Regions from separate parts of the Kocuria sp. LHG3120 genome, predicted to be linked through region 2. Evidence: riboswitches for the same ligand, from Rfam matches in the RefSeq annotation. Region 2 holds a riboswitch; each other region holds the start of a gene.
The links. A riboswitch is a leader RNA that binds a small molecule or an ion and turns the genes downstream of it on or off. The one in region 2 is predicted to bind S-adenosylmethionine.

Region 1: linked by a shared signal. The riboswitch ahead of ACP7CD_RS14000 (O-acetylhomoserine aminocarboxypropyltransferase/cysteine synthase family protein) and the one ahead of ACP7CD_RS08200 (O-acetylhomoserine aminocarboxypropyltransferase/cysteine synthase family protein) in region 2 are both predicted to bind S-adenosylmethionine.
Region 3: linked by a shared signal. The riboswitch ahead of ACP7CD_RS12380 (acyl-CoA dehydrogenase family protein) and the one ahead of ACP7CD_RS08200 (O-acetylhomoserine aminocarboxypropyltransferase/cysteine synthase family protein) in region 2 are both predicted to bind S-adenosylmethionine.
Region 4: linked by a shared signal. The riboswitch ahead of ACP7CD_RS08720 (bifunctional o-acetylhomoserine/o-acetylserine sulfhydrylase) and the one ahead of ACP7CD_RS08200 (O-acetylhomoserine aminocarboxypropyltransferase/cysteine synthase family protein) in region 2 are both predicted to bind S-adenosylmethionine.

Annotation. Positions count from the first base shown of each region.
Region 1 is NZ_JAFCWG010000007.1:23,560-30,601, forward strand. It holds gene ACP7CD_RS13980 (SDR family oxidoreductase) at 1-93, shown strand, start outside; gene ACP7CD_RS13985 (sulfurtransferase) at 59-958, opposite strand; gene ACP7CD_RS13990 (tellurite resistance/C4-dicarboxylate transporter family protein) at 1,046-2,173, shown strand; gene ACP7CD_RS13995 (cystathionine gamma-synthase) at 2,245-3,432, opposite strand; gene ACP7CD_RS14000 (O-acetylhomoserine aminocarboxypropyltransferase/cysteine synthase family protein) at 3,441-4,769, opposite strand; SAM riboswitch class IV at 4,807-4,928, opposite strand; gene ACP7CD_RS14005 (Lrp/AsnC family transcriptional regulator) at 5,042-5,494, opposite strand; gene ACP7CD_RS14010 (thiamine pyrophosphate-dependent enzyme) at 5,736-6,911, shown strand; gene ACP7CD_RS14015 (alpha-ketoacid dehydrogenase subunit beta) at 6,908-7,042, shown strand, end outside.
Region 2 is NZ_JAFCWG010000003.1:264,718-271,759, forward strand. It holds gene ACP7CD_RS08175 (AMP-binding protein) at 1-421, shown strand, start outside; gene ACP7CD_RS08180 (succinate dehydrogenase) at 660-1,418, shown strand; gene ACP7CD_RS08185 (2Fe-2S iron-sulfur cluster-binding protein) at 1,498-2,220, shown strand; gene ACP7CD_RS08190 (SLC13 family permease) at 2,300-3,919, shown strand; gene ACP7CD_RS08195 (tartrate dehydrogenase) at 3,989-5,056, opposite strand; SAM riboswitch class I at 5,209-5,307, shown strand; gene ACP7CD_RS08200 (O-acetylhomoserine aminocarboxypropyltransferase/cysteine synthase family protein) at 5,389-6,792, shown strand; gene ACP7CD_RS08205 (CoA-binding protein) at 6,789-7,042, shown strand, end outside.
Region 3 is NZ_JAFCWG010000005.1:325,027-332,068, forward strand. It holds gene ACP7CD_RS12360 (FAD-dependent oxidoreductase) at 1-404, shown strand, start outside; gene thiS (sulfur carrier protein ThiS) at 401-640, shown strand; gene ACP7CD_RS12370 (thiazole synthase) at 642-1,514, shown strand; gene moeB (molybdopterin-synthase adenylyltransferase MoeB) at 1,511-2,686, shown strand; SAM riboswitch class I at 2,818-2,912, shown strand; gene ACP7CD_RS12380 (acyl-CoA dehydrogenase family protein) at 3,026-4,399, shown strand; gene ACP7CD_RS12385 (MFS transporter) at 4,403-5,818, shown strand; gene ACP7CD_RS12390 (LLM class flavin-dependent oxidoreductase) at 5,815-7,042, shown strand, end outside.
Region 4 is NZ_JAFCWG010000003.1:403,137-410,178, reverse strand. It holds gene ACP7CD_RS08735 (alpha/beta hydrolase) at 1-687, opposite strand; gene ACP7CD_RS08740 (RNA-binding S4 domain-containing protein) at 1-17, shown strand, start outside; gene ACP7CD_RS08730 (SGNH/GDSL hydrolase family protein) at 769-1,650, shown strand; gene metX (homoserine O-acetyltransferase MetX) at 1,685-2,869, opposite strand; gene ACP7CD_RS08720 (bifunctional o-acetylhomoserine/o-acetylserine sulfhydrylase) at 2,866-4,272, opposite strand; SAM riboswitch class IV at 4,349-4,464, opposite strand; gene ACP7CD_RS08715 (VOC family protein) at 4,607-5,245, shown strand; gene ACP7CD_RS08710 (CPBP family intramembrane glutamic endopeptidase) at 5,269-6,048, opposite strand; gene ACP7CD_RS08705 (glycosyltransferase family 2 protein) at 6,231-6,560, shown strand; gene ACP7CD_RS08700 (hypothetical protein) at 6,614-6,889, opposite strand.

The DNA of each region.
Region 1 (7,042 bases), on a different contig from region 2:
CCCGGCGCCCCGGGACAGTCGGACCAGGCAGACCAGGCCGACGAGGCCGCGGCGCGGATCAGTCCTGCCGGGGAGACCCCGGCCCGCGGCTGAGCCCCTCGGGGCCCGCCACGGGCCGGGGACCGGGGCGGCCCCACTCGCTCCAGGAGCCGTCGTAGACCGTCACGTCCTCGCGGCCGGCGAGGTGGGCGCCGAGCGCCAGGACGCACGCCGTGAGGCCCGAGCCGCAGCTGGTGACGATCCGCCGCCCCTCGGGCGCGGCCGCCGCGATCCGCTCCCGCAGCTGCGGCAGCGGCAGCAGCCGCCCCTGCCCGTCCTGCAGGTCGGTGTAGGGCAGGCTGACCGCCCCCGGCATGTGCCCCGGGCGCAGGCCCGGCCGCGGCTCGGGCTCGGTGCCCGCGAACCGGCCGGCGGAGCGGGCGTCCAGGACGGTGGCGTCCGGGTCGGCCAGGGCGCGGGCGACGTCCTCCGCCCCGACGAAGCCGCCCTGACGGGGCACGAGCTCCACGTCGCCGGGCTCGGCCGGCGGCGCGGCGTGCGCCCCCGTGGGCCGGCCCTCCGCGGCCCACGCCGGGAGGCCGCCGTCGAGGACGGCGACCCGGTCGAAGCCCGCGGTCCGGAGCAGCCACCAGACGCGGGCGGACGCGAAGACGCCCTTGGCGTCGTAGGCCAACACCGTGCTCGAGTGCGAGATGCCGAGCGCCCGGGCCGCCGCGCTCAGCTGCTCCGCCGGGGGCGCCGTGTGCGGCAGGTCCGAGGACGGGTCCGAGAAGGCCCCGTCCAGGTCCAGGAGCACCGCCCCGGGGAGGGCCTCGTCGGTCCGGTTGAGCGTGGAGCTCGCGTCCACGAGCACCAGCCGGGGGTCCTGGAGGTGCTCGGCCAGCCAGTGGGTGCTCACCACGGGCCCGGGGAGCTCGAGCGATGCGCTGATGTCGTCGTTCCGGGTGCCGGTGCTCATGCGTCCAAGGCTAGTTCCGCCGGGGCAGTACCGTCCCGGCAGCCGCACGGGGCGGGGCCGCGGGCGGGGCCCCGGTAGCCTGGGCAGGTGGCCGAATCGCTCCGACAACGTGTCCTCGGCGGCGTCCGCGGCCTGGCGCCCGGTTACTTCGCCCTCGTCATGGCCAGCGGCATCCTCTCGGTGGGCCTGCAGATGCAGGGCTTCGCCGCGCTGTCCACGGCCCTGCTCGCGGTGTGCGCGGGCAGCTGGGCGGCGCTGTGCCTGCTCACCGTCTGGCGGTTCGCCGTCTTCCGGCGAGAGTTCGTCGTGGAGTTCCTCGACCCTCGCCGCGCGTTCGGCTTCTTCACCTTCGTGGCCGGCACGAACGTGCTGGCGTCCCGGCTCGCGACGACGGGCTGGCACGGGGCCACGGCCGCGCTCCTAGGACTCGCCGGGGCGGTGTGGCTGGGCCTCGGCTACGTGGTCCCGTGGAGCGCGGTGCTCTCCCGGCGCACCCGCCCCGTGGTCAGCACCGCCAACGGGACCTGGTTCATCTGGGTGGTGGCCAGCCAGTCCGTGGCCGTGGCCGCCGCGGCCCTGGACCCGGTGGTGGGCAGCGACGCCTGGCGGCACGTGCTCTCCGTCGTCGCGGTCGCCGGCTGGTCCGTGGGGCTGTTCCTCTACGCCGCGGCGGGCGTGCTCGTGACGCTGCGCATGATGCTCTATCCGCTGCGGCCGGTCGACCTGACCCCGCCGTACTGGGTGGCGATGGGCGCGTGCGCCATCACCGTGCTGGCGGCATCCCGGATCGTGGAGATGTCCGACACCCCGATGGTCGCCGTGGTCCGCGGGCTCGTGGCGGGTCTGGGCCTGGTCTTCTGGGCGTTCGCCACCTGGTTGATCCCGGCCCTGGTGGCGGCCGGGTGGTGGCGCCACCGCGTGCACCGGGTGCCGCTGCGCTACGAGTCCTCGCTGTGGAGTGTGGTCTTCCCGCTGGGGATGTACGCCGTGGCCAGCATCTATCTGGGTCGCGCGGACGACCTGCCGATCGTGGGTCTGGTCGGGGCCGTCTGGCTGTGGGTGGCCCTGAGCGCCTGGGCGATGGTGTTCACTGCCATGCTCGTGCACCTGGTCCGCCGGCTGCTCCTCGGCCGGGAGGATCCGGCTCCGGCCTGGCCGGAGCCGGACGCATCCGTCAGGCCGGACCCAGGGGGCGGACCGGGCGCGGCCCGCTGACCCGGCGGAACCGGCGCCGCCGGCGGCGCCGGCGGCGCCGACGGCGCAGCCGACCGGGCGGAAAGGACCGGTCAGGCGGCGAGCGCGCGCTCGAGGTCCTCCAGCTGGTCCTCGACGTCCTCGATGCCCACCGAGAGCCGCACCAGGTCCACGGGCACGGCCAGCGCGGTGCCCTTCACGGAGGCGTGCGTCATCTCCGAGGGGTAGCAGATCAGGGACTCCACCCCGCCCAGGCTCACCGACAGCGAGTACAGCCGGGTGCCCTCCGCCACCGCCCGGGCCGCGGCCTCCCCGCCGGTCAGCCGGAAGGAGACCATGCCGCCGAACCCGCGCATCTGCGCGGCGGCGAGCGCGTGGCCGGGGTGCCCGGGCAGCCCGGGGTAGAGCACCTGCGCGACCTCGGGGCGCTCCAGGAGCCACTCGGCGATCCGCTGCGCGTTGTCCTGGTGGCGCTCCATCCGCAGGCTCAGGGTCTTGAGCCCGCGGGCGGCCAGGTAGCTGTCCTGGGGGCCCGCCACGGCGCCGGCGGCGAACTGCTGGAAGCCGACCGCCTCGGCGAGCGGGGCCCCGCGCCACTGGGCCGCGCCCACGACCACGGCGCCGCCGAGCACGTCCGAGTGCCCCCCGATGTACTTCGTGGTGGAGTGCACCACGGCGTGCGCGCCGAGCTCGAGGGGGGTCTGCAGGTACGGGGACGCGAAGGTGTTGTCGACGACGAGCAGCGCCCCGGCGTCCCGGGCCAGCTGCGCCCACGCCGCGACGTCGGCGATGCCGAGCAGCGGGTTGGACGGCGTCTCGAGCCACAGCACCTTCGTGGCGCCGGGGCGCACGGCCGCCCGGACGGCGTCGAGGTCCGTGATCTCCACGGGCGTGTGCCCGATGTCCCACGGGGCGAGGCCCCGGGTGATCAGCCGGTTGGTGCCGCCGTAGCCGTCGGCGCCGAGCACGATGTGGTCGCCCGGGCGCAGCACGGCGCGCAGCAGGGCGTCCTCTGCCGCGATCCCCGAGGCGAACGCGAACCCCCGCTCGCCGCGCTCCAGGGCCGCGAGCTGCTTTTCGAAGCCGCTGCGGGTGGGGTTGGAGCCGCGGCTGTACTCGTGCCCGGCGCGCAGCACGTTGATCCCGTCCTGGGCGAACGTGGAGGTCTGGTAGATCGGCGGGATGACCGCCCCGGTCAGCGGGTCGGGCTCCTGGCCGGCGTGGACGGCGGTGGTCGTGAAGCCCCGGTGGCGGGTGCGGGTCTCGGTGGGGGACGTCATGGCGGGGCTCACTTCCGGGTGGTCTGGACGGCGGTGACGACGGTGTCGAGGGCCTGGCCGAGGTCGGCCACGAGGTCCTGGGGGGACTCGAGGCCGATCGAGAGCCGGATCGTGGTCTCGGCGATCCCGCCGGCCCGGCGCTGCTCGGGGGTCAGGCGGCAGTGCGTCATGGCCGCCGGGTGGGCCACGAGGCTGCGGGTGTCCCCGATGTTGGCGACCAGCTTGAACAGCCGGAGCGCGTCGATGAACGGGCCCACGGCGCCGTCCGGGGCGGCGAGGTCGAAGGAGAACACGGAGCCGGTCCCGCGCGGGAAGTCCCGGGCCGCGATCCCGGCGCCGGGGTCCCCGGGCACGCCGGGGTGGTGGACGCGGGCGACGGCGGGGTGCCCGGCCAGGAACTCGGCCACCGCCAGCGCCGAGGCCGTGTGGCGGGCCACGCGCAGGTCGAGGGTCTCGGTGCCCTGCAGGATCTGGCTGGCGTTGAACGGGGAGAGCGTGGTGCCGAGGTCGTGCACGTACTTCGCCCGGACCAGGTGCAGGTAGGGGCTGGCGGCGGCGCACTTGTCGACGAGGCTGAGTCCGCCCCAGCGGGCGCGGGCCTGGGTGAACTGCGGCCACTTGTCCGGCCGGGCGGACCAGTCGAAGGTCCCGCCGTCCACGACCGCCCCGGCGAGCGCGTTGCCGTGCCCGCCCAGGAACTTGGTGGCCGAGTGCACCACGATGTCCGCGCCCTTCTCCAGCGGCCGGTACAGGGCCGGGGACGCGAGGGTGTTGTCGACGACGACAGGCACCCCGGCGGTCCGGGCGACGTCGGCGATCCCGGGCAGGTCCGGGAGGGTGGCCAGCGGGTTGCCGATGGACTCGAGCAGGAACGCGCGGGTGTCGGGGCGCACGGCCGCGGCCCACGCCCCCGGGGCGGTGGGGTCCACGAAGGAGACCTCGATGCCGTAGTCCGCGAAGGAGTCGGTGAGCAGGTCCACCGTGCCCCCGTAGAGCTTCTCGGAGGCCACGAGGTGCTTCCCGGCGCCCTGGCCGAGCAGGGCCAGCAGCGCCACGGCCACGGCGGACTGGCCCGAGCCGGTCGCCACGGCGCCCGCGCCGCCCTCGAGGTCGCTGATCCGCTGCTCGAGCACGGCCACCGTGGGGTTGCCGGTGCGCGTGTAGGTGAAGCCTGCCCGGGTCTGGGCGAACATCTGCCGGGCCGCCTCGTAGTCCGGGAACTCGAAGGCCGCGGTCTGGTAGATCGGCACCGTCAGGGTGCGCTGGACGACCTGGTCGTGGGTGCCGGCGTGGATCTGCCGGGTCGCGAGGTCGTGGTCGGTCACGGGGATGGACATGGCGCTGCTCCTGTGCCTTGCTCTTACCCGCACCGGTCATCCGCGCGGGCCCGGTGGGCACGCCGCGGAAGATGCAGGCCGCTTCCTCATCCGAACCACCCAATGAGCATGGGGTTGGTGCGTGACCAAGTCGGAGCTTGGCGGTCACGTCTCGTGAAGCTGGAACAACACTATGCGCAGAGGTAGTGGGTGTCCCTCCGCGTCGGAAGATGACGACCGTGACGGTTCGTGACGCCGGCCGTGCGCGCCGGGCCCGGCGCGGGGCCGGCGCGTCAGGCCCGGGTGTCGATGTCCTCGAAGATCAGGAACGTCTGGGTGTCCACCACGCCGGGCAGCTGCTGGACGTGCTCGAAGATCACCTGCCGCAGGTGCACGGTGTCCACGGCCCGCACGAGGAGCATGACGTCGAAGTTCCCGCCCACCAGGGCGATGTGGTGCACGGCGGGGATCGCCTGGAGCTGGGCGCACAGCTCCCGCCAGGTGTTCTGCTGGAGCTTGAGCGTCACGTACGCGGAGGCCTGCAGGCCCGCCCGGACCGGGTCGATCACGGTGCTGAAGCGCAGGATCACCCCCTCGTCCCGGAGCCGGTTGATCCGGGCGTAGGCGTGGGCGCGGGAGACGTGCACGGCCGCGGCGATCGCCGTCACGGACTGCCTCGCGTCCCGGGACAGCTCCGCGAGGATCTTCCGGTCGGTCTCGTCCAGCGGCACGGGGGTCGAGGGCACGGCGGGCTCCTTCGGGGCGGGTCGGGCGCGGGGCCCGGAACGTGTCGGACGAATGCGTGTGCTCCACGCCACACTAGAACATTTCGTCCACGCGCGGTGCACTGTCCGTCTCAGACTTCTGCATTTTCCCCGCTCTGTGGATACGAACCATGCCCGGTTCCCATACTGGGGAGACAGAGCCGCACCACCTTCCTGCCCTCCCCGGACCGCGGCCGCACCGGGGACCGACCGAGGGGACACCATGAGCCAGACCGTCGAGACCCCCGAGGACCCGATCCTCCGGGCCTCCCAGAGCTTCGGCATCACACCGGAGCAGTACATGCTCCCGGCCCGCGGCGAGATCCGCATGGTCGACCCGAGCGGGCGGCTGCTCGCCCCCGAGGAGCAGGGCACCGGCCCCGGCCACGAGTACCCGCTGCCGGCCCCGGACGTCCTGCTGGGCGCCTACGAGAAGCTGGTGGTCGGGCGGCGGGTCAACGACCAGAACTCCGCGCTGGTCCGCCAGGGCCGGATGGCCGTCTACCCGTCCAGCCACGGCCAGGAGGCCTGCCAGGTGGCGGCCGCCCTGTGCCTCGAGGAGGGCGACTGGCTGTTCCCCACCTACCGGGACACCGTGGCGGTCATGACCAAGGGCGTGGACCCGATGCAGGTCATGGCGATCTTCCGCGGCGAGTGGCACAGCGGCTACGACCCGCACGAGCACCACGTGGGCATCCAGTCGACCCCGCTCACCACCCAGCTGCTGCACGCGGTGGGCGTGGCCCACGCCGCCAAGCTGCGCGGCGAGGACACCGTGGTCCTGGCGATGTGCGGGGACGGCGCCACCAGCGAGGGCGACTTCCACGAGGCCCTGAACTTCGCGGCCGTGTTCAAGCTGCCGGTCGTGTTCTTCGTGCAGAACAACGGCTACGCGATCTCCGTGCCCCTGTCCCAGCAGTCCGCGGCCCCGAGCCTCGCCCACAAGGCGGTCGGCTACGGCATGGCCGGCGAGCGCGTGGACGGCAACGACCTCGTGGCGCTGCTCGCCACCCTGCGGCGCGCCGTGGACCTGGCCCGCTCCGAGTCCGAGCCCCTCCTCGTGGAGGCGCACACCTACCGCATGCAGGCGCACACCAACGCCGACGACGCCACCCGCTACCGGGACGACGCCGAGGTGCAGGAGTGGATCGCCAAGGACCCGGTGACCCGGATGCGCGCCTACCTCGGCGCCGAGGGCGTGCTCGACGACGCGGCGGAGCAGCGCATCGCCGCCGCCGCCGAGGACGTCGCCACGGCCCTGCGCGACGGCATGAACGCCGACGTGGAGATCGACCCGCTCGAGCTGTTCCGCCACGTCTACACCGAGCAGACCCCGCAGCTCGCCGAGCAGGAGCAGTTCCTGACCGCCGAGCTCGCCCGAGAGGAGACCGGACAGTGAGCACCCTGCATGCCCCCGCCCCGGCCGGCGAGGCCCCGGCGGTCAAGCCCGCCACTTTCGCCCAGGCGCTCAACACCGCCCTGGCCGACGCGCTGGCCGCCGACCCCGCCGTCGTCGTCTTCGGCGAGGAC
Region 2 (7,042 bases):
CTACATCCTGGGGCGGGTCGACGACGTCATCAACGTCTCCGGGCACCGGCTGTCCACCATCGAGATCGAGTCGGCGCTCGTCACCCACCCGTGGGTGGTGGAGGCCGGCGCGGCGCCGGTGCGCGACGAGCTGACCGGGCACGCGGTGCTCGCCTACGTGGTGCTGACCCCCGAGGCCGGCCGGGTCCCGGCGGAGGAGCTGACCGCGGCCCTGCGCGAGCACGTGGCGCACGAGATCGGGCCGATCGCCAAGCCGCGGGCGGTCGTGGCGGTCCCCGACCTGCCGAAGACCCGGTCCGGGAAGATCACCCGGCGGCTGCTCGCGCAGCTGTGGGAGGGCGCCCCGCTCGGCGACCGGTCCTCGCTGCAGAACGAGGAGTCCCTCGAGCGCATCGCCGACGTCCTGGCCGCACGGCGCTAGCCCCCGCCGCGAGGGGTCGCTTCCGGCGCTCCTCCGGCCGCGAGGGGTCGCTTCCGGCGCTCCTCCGGCCGCGAGGGGTCGCTTCCGGTCGGAATGAGCTGCTCGCACCGGCGGAAAACGACCCCTCGCGCCGCCGCGGAGGCGGGAAACGATCCCTCGGCGCGGCTCCGTGACGGTCCGCGACCCTCTCCGCAAGGACGTTGAGAGTTGTGACGTCTCAGCCCGCACCGCCCCTAGGATGAATGCCGTGAACGACTCCCCCCGCCCCGCAGGCACGGCCCGCTCCGCGCCGGACGGGCTGCTGCCCGCTCTGCCGAACACCGACCTCAAGCTCGCGATGGCAGCCTCCGGCGCCCTGTTCTCGGGCTACGTGCTGGTGCACATGCTGGGGAACCTGAAGGTCTACCAGGGCGCGGAGAAGTTCGACGCCTACGCCGAGCTCCTCCGCACGGCGGGCGCCCCCGTGCTGCCGCGCGGCACGGTGCTCTGGACGGCCCGCGGCGTGCTCGCCGCCGGCCTCGTGGTCCACACGGGCGCCGCCGCGGTGCTCACCGCGCGGTCCTGGGCGGCGAACGGGACGCTGCTGCCGCGCACCGGCCGGCGTCCGCGGGGCCGTCGTCGCTCCCCGTGGACGGTGGCGAAGCGCTCGATGCGCAGCACGGGCGGCGTGCTCGGGCTGTTCACCCTCTTCCACGTGCTCGACCTGACCCTGGGCGCCCGGCCCGCCGCGGCCCGGGGCTTCGAGCACGGCAGCGCCCACGCCAACCTCGTGGCCAGCCTCTCCCGCCCGCCGGTGGCCGCCGCCTACGCCCTGTCCATGGCGGCGCTGGCCGCCCACCTGGTGCACGGCATCCCGGAGATCGCCAATGACGTGGGCGTGGGCGGTGACCGGCGCTTCCAGCGGCGGCTGCGGATCGCGGCGAACGCGTTCGGCGCCGCGGTGGCCGCCGGCAACACCACGATCCCGGTGGCCGTGCTGACCCGCGCGGTGCGCTGAGCCCCGTGGCCGCCCTCCCCCGCCTGCGGGACGACGTCCTGCAGGACGACCTTCTTCGAGACGACAAGGACCCGAGCGAGTGAGCACCTTCTCCCTGACCGTGGACGTGTGGCGTCAGCCCTCCCCGGAGGAGCCCGGGGACTTCACGGCCTACGACGTCCCGGACGCGAGCCCGGACATGACCGTGCTCGAGCTGCTCGACCGGATCAACGCGCAGCTGGAGGCCGCCGGCGAGGACCCGGTGGTCTTCGACGACGGCTGCCGCGAAGGGGTCTGCGGCAAGTGCGGGGTGACGGTCGACGGCGTGGCGCACGGCCCCGAGCGCAACGCCGCGAGCTGCATGCAGCACCTGGGGGCCTACCGGGACGGGGACCGCGTGCGCATCGAGCCGCTGCGGGCGGCGTCCTTCCCGGTCAAGCGGGACCTCTCCGTGGACAAGAAGGCGCTGCGCCTCGTGGCGAAGGCGGGCAAGTTCCCGGTGGCGATGAAGGCCCTGGCCAACGGCGGCTGCATCAGCTGCGGGGCGTGCGTGGCGTCCTGCCCCAACGGGTCCGGCCAGCTGTTCGTGGGCACGATGCTGCGGGAGCTGCCGCCGCTGGCCAAGGACGACGCCGAGCGCCGCGAGCGTTCCGCCCGGGTGATCGACGCCTCCGAGGAGCAGTTCGGGCCCTGCTCCCTGCTCGGCGACTGCGTGGAGGTCTGCCCGGCCGGGCTGCCGATCGAGAACCTCTCCGCGGTGGCGCAGGAGAACCTGCGCAACCGTTTCCCGCGCCGGAGCAGGGACGCCCCGGACCCCGGATGACCCGGCGCGGCGCGCCTTGCCGCCCCGTGACGTGACTGCTACCTTTCGGGCACGCCCCCGAGACCATGAGGTGGATCACATGAGCGAGCGCCCCGGAAAGATCGTCCCCGAACAGGGCGAGTTCGACTACGAGCCCGACGACCGTGAACCTGCCCGCCCGGCGGCGAAGACCTGGCTCTTCCGCGGCCTCGGCCTGCTGCTGGCCTTCCTGGTCTGGTTCCTGCTCGGCGGCGCGGACGTCTCGGCCGACGCCCGGGTGGTGGGTGCGGTCGCCACGCTGATGGCGGTCTGGTGGATGACCGAGGCGGTGCCGCTGTCCATCACCTCGCTGCTGCCCATCGTGCTCTTCCCGGTGCTCACGGCGCTCACCGTGGCCGAGACGACCGCACCCTACGCCAACCCGATCGTGTTCCTGTTCCTCGGCGGCTTCCTGATCGCGATCGCCATGCAGAAGTGGAACCTGCACCGCCGGATCGCGCTGCTGACCCTGCGCCGGGTGGGCACCCACCCGCGGCAGATCATCCTCGGCCTGATGATCTCCACGGCCTTCCTCTCCATGTGGGTCTCCAACACCGCGACCACGCTGATGATGCTGCCGATCGGGCTGTCCGTGCTGACCCTGGTGGTCGAGAACAGCCGCAACGCCGGCACCCGGGCCGAGACCGAGGCCATGGGCGAGGACATCCGCGGCGGCAAGGCCATCAGCGACGTCATCGACGACCGCGACGTGCGCCTGTTCGGCGTGGCCCTGGTCCTGGCGATCGCCTGGGCCGCCACCATCGGCGGCCTCGGCACCCTGCTGGGCTCCCCGCCCAACGCCATCGTGGCCGGCTACATCAGCGACGAGCTAGACCGGACCGTGGGCTTCGCGCAGTGGATGATGCTCGGCGTGCCGATCGTGGTGGTCTTCATCGGCCTCGCCTGGCTGCTCATCACCCGCGTCATCTTCCGCTTCGACCTGGCGGAGGTGCCCGGCGGCAAGGAGCTGATCAACGAGGAGATCGCCGCCCTGGGGCCCATGAGCAAGGGCGAGAGGACCGTCCTCGTCGTGTTCGTCATCGCCGCGTTCTTCTGGATCGTCCCGGGGCTGCTGTCCGGCATCGGCACCATCGGCGAGCAGCTGCCCTGGCTGGACCTCTTCGACGACACGGTGGTCGCCATCGGCGCCGGCGTGCTGCTCTTCCTGCTCCCCGGGGACAAGCAGGGCAACATGACCCTGGAGTGGAAGGACGCCGAGGAGGGCCTCCCGTGGGGCGTGCTCCTGCTCTTCGGCGGCGGCCTGTCGCTGGCCGCGGCCGTGGCCGGCACGGGCCTGGACGCCTGGTTCGGCGCGCAGGTCTCCGGGCTCGGCGCGCTGCCGATCGTCCTGCTGCTCGCGGCGGTGGTCACGATCGTCCTGCTCCTGACCGAGATCACGTCCAACACCGCCACGGCGGCCACCTTCATCCCGATCCTGGGCGGCGTCGCCGTCGGCATCGGGGTGGACCCCATGACGCTGCTCATCCCGGCGGCGCTGGCGGCCACGTGCGCGTTCATGCTCCCCGTGGGCACCCCGCCCAACGCCATCGTCTTCGCCACCGGCCAGGTCAAGATCGCCGAGATGGTGCGCGGCGGCATCGTCCTCAACATCGTGGGCGTCATCCTGATCACGATCTTCACCGTGCTCATCGGGCCCTTCGCCCTGGGCCTGGTGATCTAGCCCGTCCTCGTCCCGGCGCAGGGGGGCCCATGGGTGTCCACGGGCCCCCTGGTCGTGCCACCTCCTGCGTCAGGGGGCGTCGGTGCACCGGGCCAGCACGGCCTGCGTGAACTGCTCCGTGCTCGCCGTCCCGCCGAGGTCCCCGGTCAGGGTGCCGCCGGCCATGGTCTGCTCGAAGGCGGACTCCAGGTGCCGGGCCGCCCCGGTCTCCCCGAGGTGGTCCAGCATCATGGCGGCCGCCCACATCGTGCCCACGGGGTTGGCGACGCCCTGTCCGGCGATGTCGGGGGCGGAGCCGTGCACCGGCTCGAACATGGACGGGTGGGTCTTCTCCGGGTTCAGGTTGGCGCTGGGGGCGACACCGATCGAGCCGGCAGCCCCGGCGGCGAGGTCGGAGAGGATGTCGCCGAAGAGGTTGGAGGCGACGATCACGTCGACGCTCCGCGGCTTGAGGACCATCCGGGCGGCCAGCGCGTCGATGAGGACCTTCTCGACCGTCACGCCCGGGTACTCGGCGACCGTGGCCTCCACGACCTCGTCCCAGAACGGCATGGTGTGGATGATGCCGTTGGACTTCGTGGCCGAGACCAGCCGGCCCGTGCGGCGCTGGGCCAGCTCGGCGGCGTAGCGGGCGATCCGAGTGACGCCGGCGCGGGTGAACACGGACTCCTGGACGGCCATCTCCTCGGGCCGGCCGCGGTAGAGCCGGCCGCCGACCTCGGAGTACTCGCCCTCGATGTTCTCGCGGACGACGACGAGGTCCAGCTCGTCGAGCCCGCGCAGGGGCGAGGTCACGCCCGGGAGGATCCGGATCGGCCGGAGGTTGACGTACTGGTGGAACTCGCGGCGGATGGGGATCAGCAGGCCCCACAGGGTGACGTCGTCGGGGATGTCCGGGGCGCCCACCGCCCCGAGCAGGACGCCGTCGCCGGAGGCGAGCTGTTCGATGCCGTCGACGGGCATCATCCGGGAGTGGGCCCGGTAGTGGTCGGAGCCCCACCCCCGTTCGCGCCAGTCGACGGTGAAGCCGTGCGCCTGCGCCAGCGCGTCGACGCAGCGCAGCGCGGACGGCATGACCTCCTGGCCGATGCCGTCGCCGGCGATCACGTCGATGGTGTAGTGCCGTGTCCTCGTCACCTGGTCCTCCGCAGCGTCGTGGGCGCGGGGGAGGCGGGCGCCTTCCGCGCATGGCGCAGATCATAGCGCTCCGGCCGGCCCGCCCGGTGTGCGGGCGGGCCGGCCCGGGCCCGCGGTTGGCGCGGGGCGGCCCCGGGCAGCACAATGGGAGGCAGCCATCCCGAGCGGCCGAGGGACCTGGACCGATGACGCCGCAGCAACCGTGGTCGACGTCGCAGACCGCACGGTGCTACCGCCAGGACCGATGGGGCACCGCACCCCCGGCACCCCCGCCGGGACCCTCCTGACGTCCGGGACCGTCCAGCGGCACCACTCGCACGAGGAGCTTCCCCATGGCCGACCACCAGTTCGGGTTCCGCACCCGCGCCCTGCACGCCGGGGGCACCCCCGACGCCGAGCACGGCGCCCGTGCGGTCCCGATCTACCAGACCACCTCGTTCGTCTTCAAGGACGCCGACGACGCCGCCAACCTGTTCGCCCTGCAGAAGTACGGCAACATCTACTCCCGCATCGGCAACCCGACCGTCGCGGCGTTCGAGGAGCGCATTGCGTCCCTCGAGGGCGGCATCGGCGCCGTGGCCACCGCCTCCGGCATGTCCGCCGAGTTCCTCGTGTTCGCCGCGCTCGCCCAGGCCGGGGACCACATCGTGGCCTCCGCCCAGCTCTACGGGGGCACGGTCACCCAGCTGGACGTCACCCTGCGCCGCTTCGGGATCGAGACCACGTTCGTCCCCGGCACCGACCCCGCCGACTACCGGGCGGCGGTGCACCCGGGCACCAAGGCCGTCTACACGGAGGTCGTGGCCAACCCCTCCGGCGACGTCGCGGACCTGGAGGGCCTGGCGGCGGTCGCGCACGAGGCCGGCGTGCCGCTGGTCGTCGACTCGACCATGACCCCGCCGTACCTGGTCCGCCCGATCGAGCACGGGGCGGACATCGTCATCCACTCGGCCACCAAGTTCCTGGGCGGGCACGGCACCACGCTGGGCGGCGTCGTCGTCGAGTCCGGCCGCTTCGACTGGGCGAACGGCAACTTCCCGTCCATGACGGAGCCGGTGCCCACGTACAACGACGTCACCTGGTGGGGGAACTTCGGGGAGTACGGATTCCTGACCCGGCTGCGCACCGAGCAGCTGCGGGACATCGGCCCCGCCCTGGCGCCCCAGTCCGCCTGGAACCTGCTCCAGGGCGTGGAGACGCTGCCGCAGCGCATGGACGCGCACCTGGCCAACGCGCGGGCCGTCGCGCGGTGGCTGGAGGAGGACCCCCGGGTCTCCTACGTCAACTGGGCCGGGCTGCCGAGCCACCCCCACCACGAGCGGGCCCGGCGGTACCTGCCCCTCGGCCCGGGCTCCGTGTTCGCGTTCGGGGTCTCCCCCACGGACCGGCTCGGAGGGCGGGAGGTCGGCGCGCGCTTCATCGAGAACCTGCAGCTGGCCAGCCACCTCGCCAACATCGGCGACGCCCGCACCCTCGTCCTGCACCCCGCCTCCACCACGCACCAGCAGCTGAGCGCCGAGCAGCTGGTCGGCGCGGGGGTGCGGGAGGACCTCATCCGCCTGTCGGTGGGCCTCGAGGACGTCGAGGACATCCTCTGGGACCTCGACCAGGCCCTCACGGCGGCCACCGGCCTGCCCCGGGAGACCCCCGGCCGCGCGGCCGGCGCCACCGCCGACGACACCGCCGACGCCGCCGCTGCCGACGCCGACGTCACGACCGAAGGAGCGCTCCGATGACCGCCGAGACCCGCACGTGGACTGGGCCGAGCGCGCCCGAGCGGCTGAGCATCCTGCACGGCACCGAGTCGATCGCCGTCGTGGGCGCGTCCGACAAGCCGTCCCGCGCCTCCTACTTCGTCTCGACCTACCTGCTGTCCTCCTCGCCGTACCGGGTGTACTTCGTCAACCCGGCGCTGCGGGAGATCATGGGCCGGCCCGTCTACCCGTCCCTCACGGACCTGCCGGAGACGCCCGACGTCGTCGACGC
Region 3 (7,042 bases), on a different contig from region 2:
TGACCGGTCCCAGCGCCGGCGGCGTGTTCCGGCTGCTGCGCGACGCCCAGGCGCTCGTGCCCGGCATCGCCGACCTCGAGCTGGTCGAGGTGCTGGCCCGCGCCCGGCCCGGCACCCCGGACGACATCCCCTACCTCGGCCGGGTCCGCGACCCGGACGGCTCGCCGGTGCCGGGGCTCGTGGTCTCCACCGGCTACTTCCGCCACGGCGTCCTGCTCGCCCCGCTGGCCGCCCGGCTCGCCGCGCAGCTGGTGGCCGGCGGGACCGGAGCCGATCCGGCCGCCGACGCCGAGCACCTCGCCACCACCGACCCGCACCGCTTCGACCGCCCCGTCGAGGCCCGTCCAGGGGATCCCGCGCCGGCCGCCGCCGGGCCCGGGCCCCGGAGCAGGAGCACCCGATGACCGCCATCACCCTCAACGGCCGCCCGCGCCAAGTGGCGGCGGAGGCGACCGTCGTCGACCTCGTCGCCGAGACCGTCGGCCGCCCCCTGGGCCCCGACGGCGCCCCGCTGGACGGCGGGCGCCTCGGCGTGGCCGTGGCCGTGGACGCCGCGGTCGTGCCCCGCAGCCGCTGGCGGCGGACCCCCGTGGCGGAGGGCCAGTCCATCGAGATCATCACCGCCGTCCAGGGAGGCTGACGTGACCGCCCCGCACCCCGACCCCCTCGTGCTCGACGGCATCGAGCTGAGCTCCCGGCTGATCATGGGCACCGGCGGCCTGAGCTCGCTGCACACCCTGGAACAGGCGCTGCTGGCCTCCGGCACCGAGCTGACCACCGTGGCCCTGCGCCGCTACGCCCCCGGCCAGGGCGACTCCCTCTTCGCGCTGCTCGAGCGCAACGACATCCGGATCCTGCCCAACACCGCCGGGTGCTACACCGCCCGGGACGCGCTGCTGACCGCCGAGCTCGGCCGGGAGGCCCTCGAGACCGACTGGGTCAAGCTCGAGGTCATCGCGGACGAGGACACGCTGCTGCCCGACGTGGTGGAGCTCCTCGACGCCACCGAGCAGCTCGTGGCCCGCGGCTTCAAGGTCTTCGCCTACACCTCCGACGACCCGGCCGTCGCACGCCGCCTCGAGGATCTGGGCGCGGCCGCGGTGATGCCCCTGGGCGCCCCCATCGGCACCGGGCTGGGCATCCTCAACCCGCACAACATCGAGCTCATCGCCTCCCGGGCGTCCGTGCCCGTGGTGCTCGACGCCGGGATCGGCACCGCCTCCGAGGCCGCCCTGGCCATGGAGCTGGGCTGCGACGCCGTGCTGCTGGCCAGCGCCGTCACCCGCGCCCAGGACCCGGTGGCGATGGCCACCGCCATGCGCCACGCCGTGCTCGCCGGCCGGCTCGCCGCCGGTGCCGGGCGCATCCCGGCCCGCCGCCACGCCCACGCGTCCTCGCCGATGGCCGGGCGGATCGACACGGACGCCGCCGGTGCCGGGCCGTCCGCCGGCCCCTCAGCCGGCCCGGCGGACGTGCCGCGCGGGGACTGGGCGCCCGTGGGGGAGCGGCCGTGAGCCCGCTGCCCCCGCTCGTGGAGCCCGGCCCCGAACTGACCCGCGAGGAGCTCGAGCGCTACGCCCGGCACCTGACCCTGCCCGGGATCGGGACCCGCGGCCAGCGGCGGCTGCGGAACGCCCGCGTGCTCGTCGTCGGCGCCGGGGGGCTCGGGTCCCCGGCCCTGCAGTACCTCGCCGCGGCGGGGATCGGGACCCTCGGGATCGTCGACGACGACGTGGTGGCGGTCTCCAACCTGCAGCGCCAGGTGGTGCACACGACCGCCGACGTCGGCCGTCCCAAGTCCGTCTCCGCCGCCGAGGCCGTCACCGCGCTCAACCCGCTGGTGGAGGTCCGCACCCACCCCGTCCGGCTGGACGCGGACAACGCCGTGGACATCCTCGGCGGGTACGACCTGGTCCTGGACGGCGCGGACAACTTCGCGACCCGCTACGTGGTCAGCGACGCCGCCGCCCTGACCGGCACGCCTTGCGTGTGGGGCTCCATCCTGCGCTTCGAGGGGCAGGTCAGCGTCTTCTGGGCCGGGCACGGGCCCACCTACCGGGACCTCTACCCCGAGGCCCCGCCGGACGGCGAGGTGCCCAGCTGCGCCGAGGGCGGGGTCTTCGGCATGCTCCCCGCCACCGTCGGCGCGGTCATGGTCACCGAGGCCGTCAAGCTCGTCACCGGCACCGGGGAGCCCCTGCTCGGGCGGGTGCTGCTGCACGACGCGCTCGCGATGACCTGGCGCGAGATGCGGCTCACCCCGGATCCCGACGCCGCCCCGGTCACCGCGGTGGCCCAGCCCGCCGCGGTCTGCGCGCTGCCCGGCGCGGACGCCTCCGAGACCGTCGGGTCGGCCGAGCTGGCCCGGCTGCTCGAGCGCCGGGAGCGCGGGGAGGCGTCCTTCGCCCTGGTGGACGTGCGCGAGGACTGGGAGCGGGAGCTCGTGGCCATCGACGGCGCCGTGCCCGTCCCGCTGCAGGAGATCCTCGACCGCGGCGCGGACGCCCTGCCCCCGGAGGCCCGTGGCACGGACCTCGTGCTGCACTGCAAGGCCGGGGCCCGCTCCGCGACCGCGCTCGCCGCGCTGCGCTCCTTCTACGCCGGGCGGGAGGAGCGGGTCCGCCACCTCGAGGGCGGGGTGCTCGCCTGGGCGGCACAGGTGGACCCGGACCAGCCGGTCTACTGATCCGGTCTCCTGCGGCACACCGCTACACCACCGCGGAGGACGTGACCTTCTGTGACGCCGTCGTGACATTCCATGACGTGCGCCCGTCATCCGGTTGGTCCCGGACCGGGCGGTCTGATGCCATGGCAAGCGCCCCATTCAGAGCGGCTGAGAGATCTGGCTCGACGACGCCGCAGCAACCCGCCCTCCACCGGGGTCAGGGTGCTAATGCCAGAACCGATGGAGATCCCGGATCTGCAGTCGGTCCGTGACGTCAGCCTCCGGCGCTGCCGCCACCGGGCCCGCCCCCGGCGCGACCGGCCGACCGGCAATCCTCGGTGCGACCGAGAGGACCCCCGCATGACCCCGAGCACGGTCGAGGAGACCACCGCCCATCCCCGCGCCGGCACGGACCTCGCCGCCGGCCTGCCCGGGGACTACGCCGGGCTGCGGGAGCACTTCCGGCCGCTGTTCGCGGAGATCGCCGCCGGCGCCCTGGACCGGGACCTCCGGCGCGCGCTGCCCTACGCGGAGGTCGGCCGGCTGGACCGGGCCGGGTTCGGTGCCCTGCGCGTCCCGGCGGCCCACGGCGGCCCCGGGGTCAGCCTCGAGGACTTCACCCGGCTGCTGGTCGACCTGGCCGAGGCCGACTCCAACATCGCCCACCTCTACCGCTCCCACCACGGCTTCGTGGAGTCCCTGCGCTTCCTGCCCCGGGAGCTCCAGGAGGTCTGGTACCCGCGGGTGCTGGCCGGAGCCACCGTCGGCAACGCCTCCACGGAGAAGGGCGGCAACGCGCTGGGCACCCTGAACACCGTGCTGAGCCGGACCGCCGAGGGCTGGGAGCTCACCGGCCGGAAGTTCTACGCCACCGGCTCCGTCTTCTGCGACTACACCCGCGTCTCGGCCGCCCTGGACGGCCGCGACGGGCGGCGCTTCGCCGTCGTCGCCACGGACGCCGAGGGCGTGACGCTCGAGGACGACTGGGACGGCTTCGGGCAGAAGCTCACCGGCACCGGCACCGCGGTCTTCGAGCGGGTGCGCGTCCCGGAGGACGCCGTGCTGGACCGCACCGCCGGCAGCGCGGAGGCCGTCCACGAGGCCGCCTTCTTCCAGCTCGTGCTGCTGGCCGTGCTGGCCGGCATCGCCCGGGCGGCCCGGCGGGACGCGGTGGAGACCATCGCCGGACGCCGGCGGACCTTCAACACCGGGCTCGGCCTGCCGTTCCGCGACGACCCGCTGATCCAGGAGGCCACCGGGCGGATCTCCGCCAAGGCCTTCGCCGCCGAGGCCACCGTCCTGCACGCCGCCCGCGCCCTGGACGCCGGGATCGCCGCCGCCGCAGCGGCCGGCGCCGACCGGCCGGACTTCACCGGGGCCCTCCCGGCGGCGCTGCACGAGTCCGAGATCGCCGTGGAGCACGCCCAGGTCACCGTGCCGGAGCTGGCGCTCGGCGCGGCCCAGGACCTGTTCCTCACCGTGGGCGCCTCCGCCACGTCCACGGCCAAGGGCCTGGACCGGCACTGGCGCAACGCCCAGACCGTGGCCACCCACAACCCGATCGCCTTCCGCGCCCGAGCCCTCGGCGACTACCTCATCAACGGCACCCTGCCGGAGGGCCTGAACGCCATCGGCGACGCGAGGACCGGCGCCACGACCGACGCCACGACCGACGCCGCGACCGATGCCACGACCGATGCCACGACCGACGCCGACCGAACCCCAGGAGCCTGACGCATGAGCACCACGACCACGGCCGCCCCGGGCCGCAGCAGCATCGTCCACGGCAAGAAGCGCGTCCTGGCCTCGGCCTTCGCCGGGACCACCATCGAGTGGTACGACTTCTACCTCTACGGCACCGCCGCCGCACTCGTCTTCAACGTCCAGTTCTTCCCCATGGCCACCGAGCTCGGCGGTATCGTGGCGTCCTTCGCCACGCTCGCGGTCGGGGTGATCGCCCGGCCCCTGGGCGGGATCATCGCCGGGCACCTGGGGGACCGGATCGGCCGCAAGGCCCTGCTGGTGGCCTCCCTGCTGCTCATGGGCGTGGCCTCCACCCTGATCGGCCTGCTGCCCACCTACGAGGTGATCGGCTGGTGGGCCGTCGTCGGGCTCGTGGTCCTGCGCATCCTCCAGGGCCTGTCCGCGGGTGCCGAGTGGGGCGGCTCCGCGCTGCTGAGCGTGGAGCACTCACCGGCCCGGCACCGCGGGTTCTTCGGGTCCTTCACCCAGATCGGCTCCTCCGCCGGCATGCTGCTGGCCACCGGCGCGTTCTTCATCGTGCAGAACGTCATGAGCGAGGAGCAGTTCGCCGCCTACGGCTGGCGCATCCCCTTCCTGCTCTCGGCCCTGCTCGTGGCGGTGGGCCTGTGGATCCGCCTCGGCGTGGCCGACGCCCCGGAGTTCCTGGAGCACCGGGCCTCGGGGAACGTGGCCAAGGCCCCCCTGCGGGAGCTGCTGGTCCACCACCGCCGCCCGGTGCTGGTGACGATCGGCCTGCGCCTGGCCCAGAACGCCGTCTACTACCTGGTGACGGTCTACATGCTGACCTACCTGCGGGACGTGCGCGGGGACAGCGCCGCGGGCGTGACCGCGGTGATGATCGCCTCGGCCATCGGCCTGTTCTCCACCCCGTTCTGGGCCTGGCTCTCCGACCGGGTGGGCCGCAAGGTCGTCTCGGTGACCGCCTACGCGGCGATCGGCGTCTTCGGCTGGGTGCTGTTCGCCTTCCTCGAGGTCGGCCCGCTCGCCCTGCTGCCGCTCGTGGTGATCCTCGGCATCAACCTCGTCCACGACGCGATCTACGGACCGCAGGCGGCCTGGTTCGCCGAACAGTTCCCCGTGCACGTGCGGTACTCGGGCGTGAGCTTCGGCTACCAGGTCGGCACCGTCCTGGGCGGCGGGCTGATGCCGATGATCGCCGCCCTGCTCTTCGCCGCCGGCGGGGACACCCCGTGGCTGATCGCCGGCTACCTCTCCGTGCTGGCCGTGCTCTCCGTCGTCGCCGCCCTGGCCGCGAAGGATCCCGCCCGGGACCAGCGCGGCACCGAACTCACCGATCTGCACGCCGGCCGGACCGCGGCCGCCCCGGCCCTCGCGACCCCCGCCGCCGCGAGCGCCACCCGGACCACCCCCGAGAGGACCACCGTATGAGCCGCCCCCTGCTGCTGAACGCCTTCGACATGATGGTGCCCGTGCACCAGTCACCGGGACTGTGGCGCCACCCGGAGGCCGGGGTCGCCGGCTTCGACACGCTCGAGTACTGGACGTCGCTGGCCCGCACCCTCGAGGAGGGCGGCTTCACCGCGCTGTTCCTGGCGGACGTCCCCGGCGTCTACGACGTGTACGGCGGCGGGGCAGAGGCCACGGCCCGCGGGGGAGTGCAGTACCCGGTGCTCGACCCGCTCGTCGCGGTGCCGGCGATGGCCGCGGCCACCGAGCGGCTCGGCTTCGGGGTGACCGCCTCGGTGACCTACGAGGCCCCCTACCTGCTGGCCCGCACCTTCGCGACCCTCGACCACTTCACCCGCGGGCGGGTGGCGTGGAACGTGGTGACCTCCTACCAGGACTCCGCCGCCCGCAACCTGGGCATGGACCGGCAGATCCCGCACGACGAGCGCTACGACCGCGCCGACGAGTACATGGAGGTCATGTACAAGCTCCTCGAGGGCTCCTTCGAGCCGGGGGCGGTGAAGGCGGACGCCGGCACCGGGGTCTTCGTGGACCCGGAGCTCGTGCACCCCATCGGCCACGAGGGCACCTGGTTCTCCGTGCCCGGCCAGGCGCTGACCCACCCCGGACCCCAGGGCACCCCGTTCCTGTTCCAGGCCGGCGCCTCGAAGCGCGGACAGCAGTTCGCCGTGGACCACGCCGAGGCCATCTTCTTCATCGGCAACACCCCGCAGCTCGTGCGCCGGTGGACCGACGGCGTCCGGGCCGAACTGGCCGCGCAGGGACGGGCCGAGGACGCCGTGAAGACCTTCGCCATGGCCACCGTGGTGGTCGCCGAGACCGACGACGAGGCCCACGCCAGGCTCGACGGATACCGCCGGCACGTGGACATCGAGGGAGCGCTGTCCCTGTTCGGCGGCTGGACCGGCGTCGATCTGGCCGGGGCGGACCCCGACGCGCCGCTCGAGTACGTGGCCACCGACGCCAACCAGTCCGCGCTCGCGGCGTTCACGTCGCTGTCCCCGGACCGGACCTGGACGGTGCGGGACCTGGCCGAGTTCGTGGCCATCGGCGGCCGCGGGCCCGTCATCGCCGGGGCGCCCGGCACCGTGGCGGACGAGCTCGAGCGCTGGCGCGAGGAGGCCGGCGTGGACGGCTTCAACATCTCGGCGGCCGTGCGGCCGGCGGACCTGGAGCGGTTCACCA
Region 4 (7,042 bases), 140 kb from region 2:
TCACCGCGGGCGGCTGACCGGGCGGTCCGGGTCCCCCAGCACCACCTGGGTGAGGTACTCGCGCACGTGCCCCACCTCCTGCGGGCTGATCCCGTGGCCGACCCCGGTGTAGTGCACCTTCATGACGTCGGCGTGCTCGAGCGCCCACTCGGCGGTGGAGTCGACGAGCTCCTGCGGGATGACCGGGTCCTGCGGGTCACGGCCCCAGAACATCCGCAGCGGCCGCTCCCGCAGCTGCTCGTCGGCGAACAGGGGGTGCTCGCCGGGGACCACGAAGCCGGAGAGCCCCACCACGGCGGCGATCTCGCCCGGCATGTGCCGGGCGAGGGACGTGGCCATGGCCATGCCCTGCGAGAACCCCAGCAGCGTGGTGCTGGGGTGGTCCGCGGCCAGCTCCCGCAGCCACGCCGCGACGGGCTCCACGGCCTCGGCCACCCGGTCGAGGGAGAAGCTGAGGTCCGCGGCGAGCGGGAACCACTGGTAGCCGAACCCGGCGGGCTGGGGAGCGCGCACGGACGCCACGCTGAACTCGCCTGGCAGGGCCGGGACGAGACCCATGAGGTCCTGCTCGTGCGAGCCGTAGCCGTGCAGGAGCACGAGCAGCGGGGTGCCGGGGCGGGCGTCGGCGTCCCTGCTCCACACGGCGAAGGGGGTGGCGGTCCCGGTCGGGACGGTGGCGTCGGTCATGGCACCAGTGTGCCACCCGGTCCCGGGGCCCGCGGCGCGGGCGCGTGGACGCCCGCCGGGCCCGGTGGTAGACCGGGAGGCATGACCGAGACGACGCCGGGGCCCCCGGACACCGCACCTCCCGTCCACCCGTGGCGCCGCATGGTGGCGATCGGCGACTCGTTCACGGAGGGCATCGGGGACCCGGACCCCGGCTCCCCCGGCGGGCACCGCGGCTGGGCGGACCGGGTCGCCGAGGAGCTGAACCGCCTCGCCCCCGGCCTGTCCTACGCCAATCTCGCGATCCGCGGCCGGCTCTTCCGCCAGATCGTCGACGAGCAGGTGGCACCGGCCCTGGAGCTGACCCCGGACCTCGTGACGGTCTGCGCGGGCGGCAACGACATGCTGCGCCCCGGCGGGGACCCGGACGCGATCGCCGAGGAGATGGACGACGTCGTGGGCCGGCTCGCGGCGAACGGGGCGACGGTCGTGCTGGTCGGCGGCCCGGACATCGGCGCCACGCCCGTGCTGCGCGGGATCCGGGGCCGGATCGCGGTCTACAACGAGAACGTGCGCGTGGTCGCGTCCCGGCACGACGCCGTGCTGGTGGACCTGTGGGGGCTGCGGGAGCTCGCGGACCCGGCGATGTGGGACCCCGACCGGCTGCACTTCTCGCCCCTGGGCCACCACCGGATCGCGGTCGAGGCCCTGGACACCCTGGGCCTCGCGCACGGCCTCGTGCCCGAGGTGGTGCCCGACCGCCCGCCCTCGTCCTGGCGGCAGGCCCGCGGCGAGGACCTCGTCTGGGCCCACCGCTATCTGCGCCCGTGGGTGGCCCGCCGGATCCGGCGCACCAGCTCCGGGGCGCAGGTCCGGCCGAAGCGGCCGCACTTCGGCACCCCCACCGTGCCCGGGGGCGGCGTCGCGCCCGGCGAGGGACCCGGGGCGGGCCCCGGCGACGACCGGGGTGCCGCGGACGGCTGAGCGAGCGGGAACGGCTGAGGACCCCCGTCCCGGCTCAGCGCTCGGGCAGCACGGTCTCCACGAGCAGCTTGCCGAGCTGGGGAGCCTCGATGAGGAAGCCGTCGTGGCCCGAGGGCGAGGTCAGGGTGTGCCGCCGGACGTCCCCGGGCAGCGCGGCGGCCAGGACGTCGGACTCGCGGGGCAGGTAGAGCCGGTCGGAGTCCACCGCCGCCACGAGCCACTCGCACGAGGTCACGGACAGCGCCTCCTCGAGCGTGCCGCGGCCCCGGGCGACGTCGTGGGACATGAGCGTCTCGTTGACGGCGAGGTAGCTGTTGGCGTCGAAGCGGCCCGCCAGCTTGGACGCCTGGTGGTCGAGGTAGCTCTCCACCTGGTAGCGCCCCCGCCCGCCGGCGTGCGTGTCGATGACCTGCTCCTCGGCCTGCGGCGAGCGCCCGAACCGGTGGTGCAGCTCGTCGGCCGAGCGGTAGGTGATGTGGGCGATCCGCCGGGCCAGTCCCAGGCCCGTGACGGGCAGCGGGCCGTCGTAGTAGTCCCCGCCGCGGAAGTGCGGGTCCTGGCGGATCGCGAGGTTCTGCGCCTGGCCCCACGCGAGCTGCTCGGCGCTGGACTGGGCGCACGCGGCGACCACCGCGCACGCCCGGACGCGGTCCGGGTAGGTCACGGCCCACTCCAAGGCGCGGGCCCCGCCCATGGAGCCGCCGATGACCAGGCGCCAGGCGTCGATGCCGAGGGCGTCGGCCAGCGCCGCCTCGGCGTGCACGGAGTCCCGGACGGTGATGAGCGGGAAGCGGGAGCCCCAGGGGCGGCCCTCGGGGTCCACGCTCGGCGGCGTGGGGGTCGCCGGGCCCGTGGACCCGTAGCAGCCGCCCACGATGTTGGTGCAGACCACGAACCACCGGTCCGTGTCGATGGCGGCGCCGGGGCCGATCAGGCCCTCCCACCAGCCGCCGCTCTCGGCGGCGCGCCGCTCGGCCTCGGGGGCGCCGGGGCGGGCCCGGCCGGCCGCCACGTGGGTGTCCCCGGTGAGGGCGTGCTCGACGAGCACCGCGTTGGAGGCGTCCGGGGCGAGCGTCCCCCACGTCTCGTAGGCGATCCGGACGTCGGGCAGCCGGAAGCCCGACTCGAGCTCGAGCTCGCCGATCCCGGCGACCCGCGGCACGCCGTCCTCGCGGACGGCGGTCCCGGCGCCGGAGCCCCTCACGACCGTCACGGTCACTCCTGTCCTCCCTGCGCGGCCGCGGCCGCGGCGAAGCCCTGCTCCAGGTCCGCCAGGATGTCGTCGATGTGCTCCAGGCCCACGGACAGGCGCACGAAGCCGGGCTCCACGCCGGCGGCCAGCTGCTCCTCGGGCAGGAGCTGGCTGTGCGTGGTGGACGCGGGGTGGATCACGAGGGAGCGCACGTCGCCGATGTTGGCGACGTTCGAGTGCAGGGTCAGGGCGTCCACGAAGGCGGCCCCGGCCTCCCGGCCGCCGTCGAGGACGAAGCCCAGGATCGACCCGGCGCCCCGGGGCGCGTACTTCTGCGCCCGCTCGTGCCACGGGGAGGACTCCAGCCCGGCCCAGGACACCGAGCGCACGTCCTCGCGGGCCTCGAGCCAGCGGGCCACCGTCCCGGCGTTGGCCACGTGCCGCTCCATCCGCAGGGACAGCGTCTCGATGCCCTGCTCGATGAGGAACGCGTTGAACGGGGAGATCGCCGAGCCGAGGTCGCGCAGCAGCTGCACCCTGGCCTTGAGGATGTAGGACAGGTTGACGCCGAAGGGCCCCTCCGCGCCCAGGGCCTCGGCGTAGACGAGGCCGCCGTAGGACTCGTCCGGCTGGTTGAAGCCGGGGAAGCGGTCCGGGTAGCGGCCGTAGTCGAAGGCCCCGGAGTCGACGATCACGCCGCCGATGGCCGTGCCGTGCCCGCCGAGGAACTTGGTGGCCGAGTGCACCACGACGTCCGCGCCCCAGCGCAGGGGCTGGACGAGGTAGGGGGTCGCCACGGTGTTGTCCACGATGAGCGGGACCTCGTGGTCGTGGGCGATCCCGGAGACCGTCTCGATGTCGAGGACGTCGTTGCGCGGGTTCGGGATCGTCTCGGCGAAGAAGGCCTTCGTGTTCGGCCGGACCGCCCGCCGCCACGCCTCGGGATCGTCGGGGTCGGAGACGAAGGTGGTCTCGATGCCGAGCTTGGGCAGCGTGAACTTGAAGAGGTTGTAGGTCCCGCCGTACAGGCTGGGGCTGGCCACGAGGTGGTCTCCCGCGCCGGCGACGTTGAGCACGGCGAACGTCGTCGCCGACTGCCCCGCGCTGAGCATGAGGGCGCCCACGCCGCCCTCCAGGGCGGCGATCCGGTTCTCCACGACCTCCGTGGTCGGGTTGCCGATCCGCGTGTAGATCGGGCCGAGCTCGGCGAGCGCGAAGCGGTCGGCGGCGGCCTGGGCGTCGGGGAAGACGAAGGACGTGGTCTGGTGGATCGGCAGGGCGCGCGAGCCGGTGACCGGGTCGGGGCTCTGCCCCGCGTGGATCTGCCGGGTCTCGAAGGCCCAGCCCCCGGGGTTCTCGGGGGTGGGGCGCTCGGCCGCGTCGGTGCGGGCGGCGGAGGCGTCGGTGCTGGAGGCGGGGAGATCGGACATGCCGTGGGACTCCTTGTGGATCTCAGGGGTCCCGTCCCGGCCGAGGCGGTGCGGCCGGGAACGGCCGGGCGCCGGGGACCCGCGCTTGCTCGCTCGCCGGACGCGAGGAGCCTGGTCTTCACCCAGGGCACCCCACCGCGGTGGAGGGTTGCCGGCCAGCTAGCTGGGGCTTGGACGCTGGCGCTCATGACCTGGACAGCATTCTCCGGATCAGGCCCGCACGGCGTCAAGCCGGGGTCGGGCGTGACGCCCCGGCCGGGGTGCCGCCCGCACGGTGCCCGGCGCGTCGCGGACCGATTTGGAGACGAAACTCACAGGGTGCCACGATGTGCCCATGAGAGTCGACCACGTGTCCTACGCCTGCCGCCCGGAGGGCCTGGAGGCCACCACCGAGCGCATCGCCGACCAGCTCGGGATCGAACCGGTCAAGGGCGGGGTGCACCCCCGTTTCGGCACCCGCAACATGATCCTGCCGCTCACGAACCACCAGTACGTGGAGGTCGTCGAGGTCCTCCAGCACCCGGCGGCGGAGAAGGCCCCCTTCGGGCAGGCCGTGCGGGCCCGGTCCGCGGCCGGCGGCGGCTGGCTGGGCTGGGTCGTGGAGGTCGAGGACCTCGCCCCCTTCGAGCAGCGCCTGGGGCGCCGCTCCGTGCCCGGCCACCGGGTGTTCCCGGACGGCCGGTGCCTGGAGTGGCACCAGATCGGCGTCAAGGGCCTGATCGCCGATCCGCAGCTGCCGTTCATGATCCACTTCGACTCCGCCCCGGAGATGCACCCGTCCCAGGCGCGGATCACGGACGTCGGGCTCGCGGGGATGACCATCGCCGGTGCCCCGGAACGGGTCGCCGAGTGGCTGGGCGCCCCCGTCGAGACCGCGCTCGAGGACCTCGAGGTCGACTGGCGCTATCCGGACGGCACCCCCGGGGTGCTCTCCGTCTCGTTCAGCACCCCGGACGGCGCCGTCACCATCTGAGGCCGGGCACCGCGGGGCGGGGCTCAGCCCAGCAGCCGGGCTGCCCCGAGGAAGCCGACGGCGTCCAGCAGGAAGTGCGCGACGACGAGGGGCATCACCCGGCCGGTGCGCCGGTAGAGCTCCGCGAAGACGAGGCCCATCACCACGTTGCCGAGGAAGGGCCCGATCCCCTGGTAGAGGTGGTAGCTGCCGCGGAACAGGGCCGTGACCACCAGCACCACGGGCCAGCTCCACCCGATGCGGGTCAGCCGGTCGGTCAGGAACGCGACCACCACGACCTCCTCGACCAGGGCGTGGCGCACGGCCGAGAGCAGCAGCACGGGCACCGTCCACCAGTGCGGGGCGAGCCCGGACGTGGTCACCTCCGCGGTGACGCCCAGGGCCCGGCCGGCGCCGTAGAGCGCCAGCGTGCCCAGGCCCATGAGCAGGAAGAGCACGGTGCCGAGGCCCAGGTCCGGGAGGGGCATCCGGGCGTCGAGGCCGATCCGCCGGCGGACGGTGCCCAGCGCCCCGGCGGAGCCGGCTAGCAGGTAGAGCGCGAGCAGCACCGGCACCAGGTCCAGGGCGATCCCGGTGAGCTGGCGCAGCAGGTCGATGAGGGGCTGCGGGCTCAGCGGCGGGTTCATCGTGGCCTGCGCCTCGGACAGCGGTCCGCGCGCCAGGTGCTCGGCGAGGGACAGCGCGGCCCAGAGGGCCGAGGCGCCCAGGGACACCCCGAGCACGAGGAGCACCTGCAGCCACAGGTCGGCGCGGGTGGAGCCGAAGGCGGGCGGTCGCGGGGCGAGGTGGGCGGGGGTGCTCATGCGGCCATTCTGGCACCGGCCCGCCGGCCGCCCCGCGCAGCCCGCGCCGGGCGCCCCCGGGCCCGTCCTTGTTGCCTCGGCGGCGCGGCCCGTCCTCTGAGGGACGCCCGGTCACGGGGCTGTCCCACCGGCAGGCGGAGAAGGGGAGGGCGCAGGCGGCGTGGCACAAGCGCGACAGCTACGTGGCCATCTACCCCTCCCGCCCCTCTGCCGGCCTGTTCCGCAATAAGGCGTTACAGGAGGTGGGCGACTGGGACGAGCGGCTGGGCAACTACTTCGAGGACACCGCCATGCTCGCCAAGGTCCAGGCGGCGAACTCGATGTACGTGTGCCCCAACCCGACGATGCTGTACCGCACCGGCCAGCCCGGCTCCCTCTCCCGGCGCCTGGTGAACCGGGAGGGGTGGCAGACGTTGGACCGGATCGCCCTGGCCTACGAGGGGTTGCCGCAGTTGGCGCCGGAGCCGCCGTTCCCCACCCCGAAGATCGGTGACATGAGCATCTTCGGCTAGGCAGGCGACGGCCCCCGCACCCGGTGGGTGCGGGGGCCGTTCTGTGTCCAGGGCTAGTTGCGCTGGTTGCCGATGTTGGTGTCGAGGTTCTGGATCTCCCAGCCGTACCCGGGGCCGTCGTCGTCCTGGGCCTGGTCGCTGACGTACTCCCCGCGACTGGTGTTGCCCGGGTAGGCGTTCTCGGTCTGGTTCGCGCACCGCACCTGCTGTCCCCAGTTCTCCGTCGCGCGGTCGCACGGGTTGGACGGGGCGGCCTGGGCGGCGACTGGGGCGGCGAGCATGGCAGCGGCGAAGGCGGCGGCGACAGTGCCACGGATGATTCTGGACATGGTGGATCCCCCTGAAAAGCGGTGTTCTGACGGGTACGCCCCTCCCCCGGGACGCTGGCTCCACCGTGGCAGGCCCGCCCAGCTACTCCCCAGGAACATCACGGCATCGTGACCGGCCCGTGACCTGATGACAGGTTCGCACTGCATTTGTTG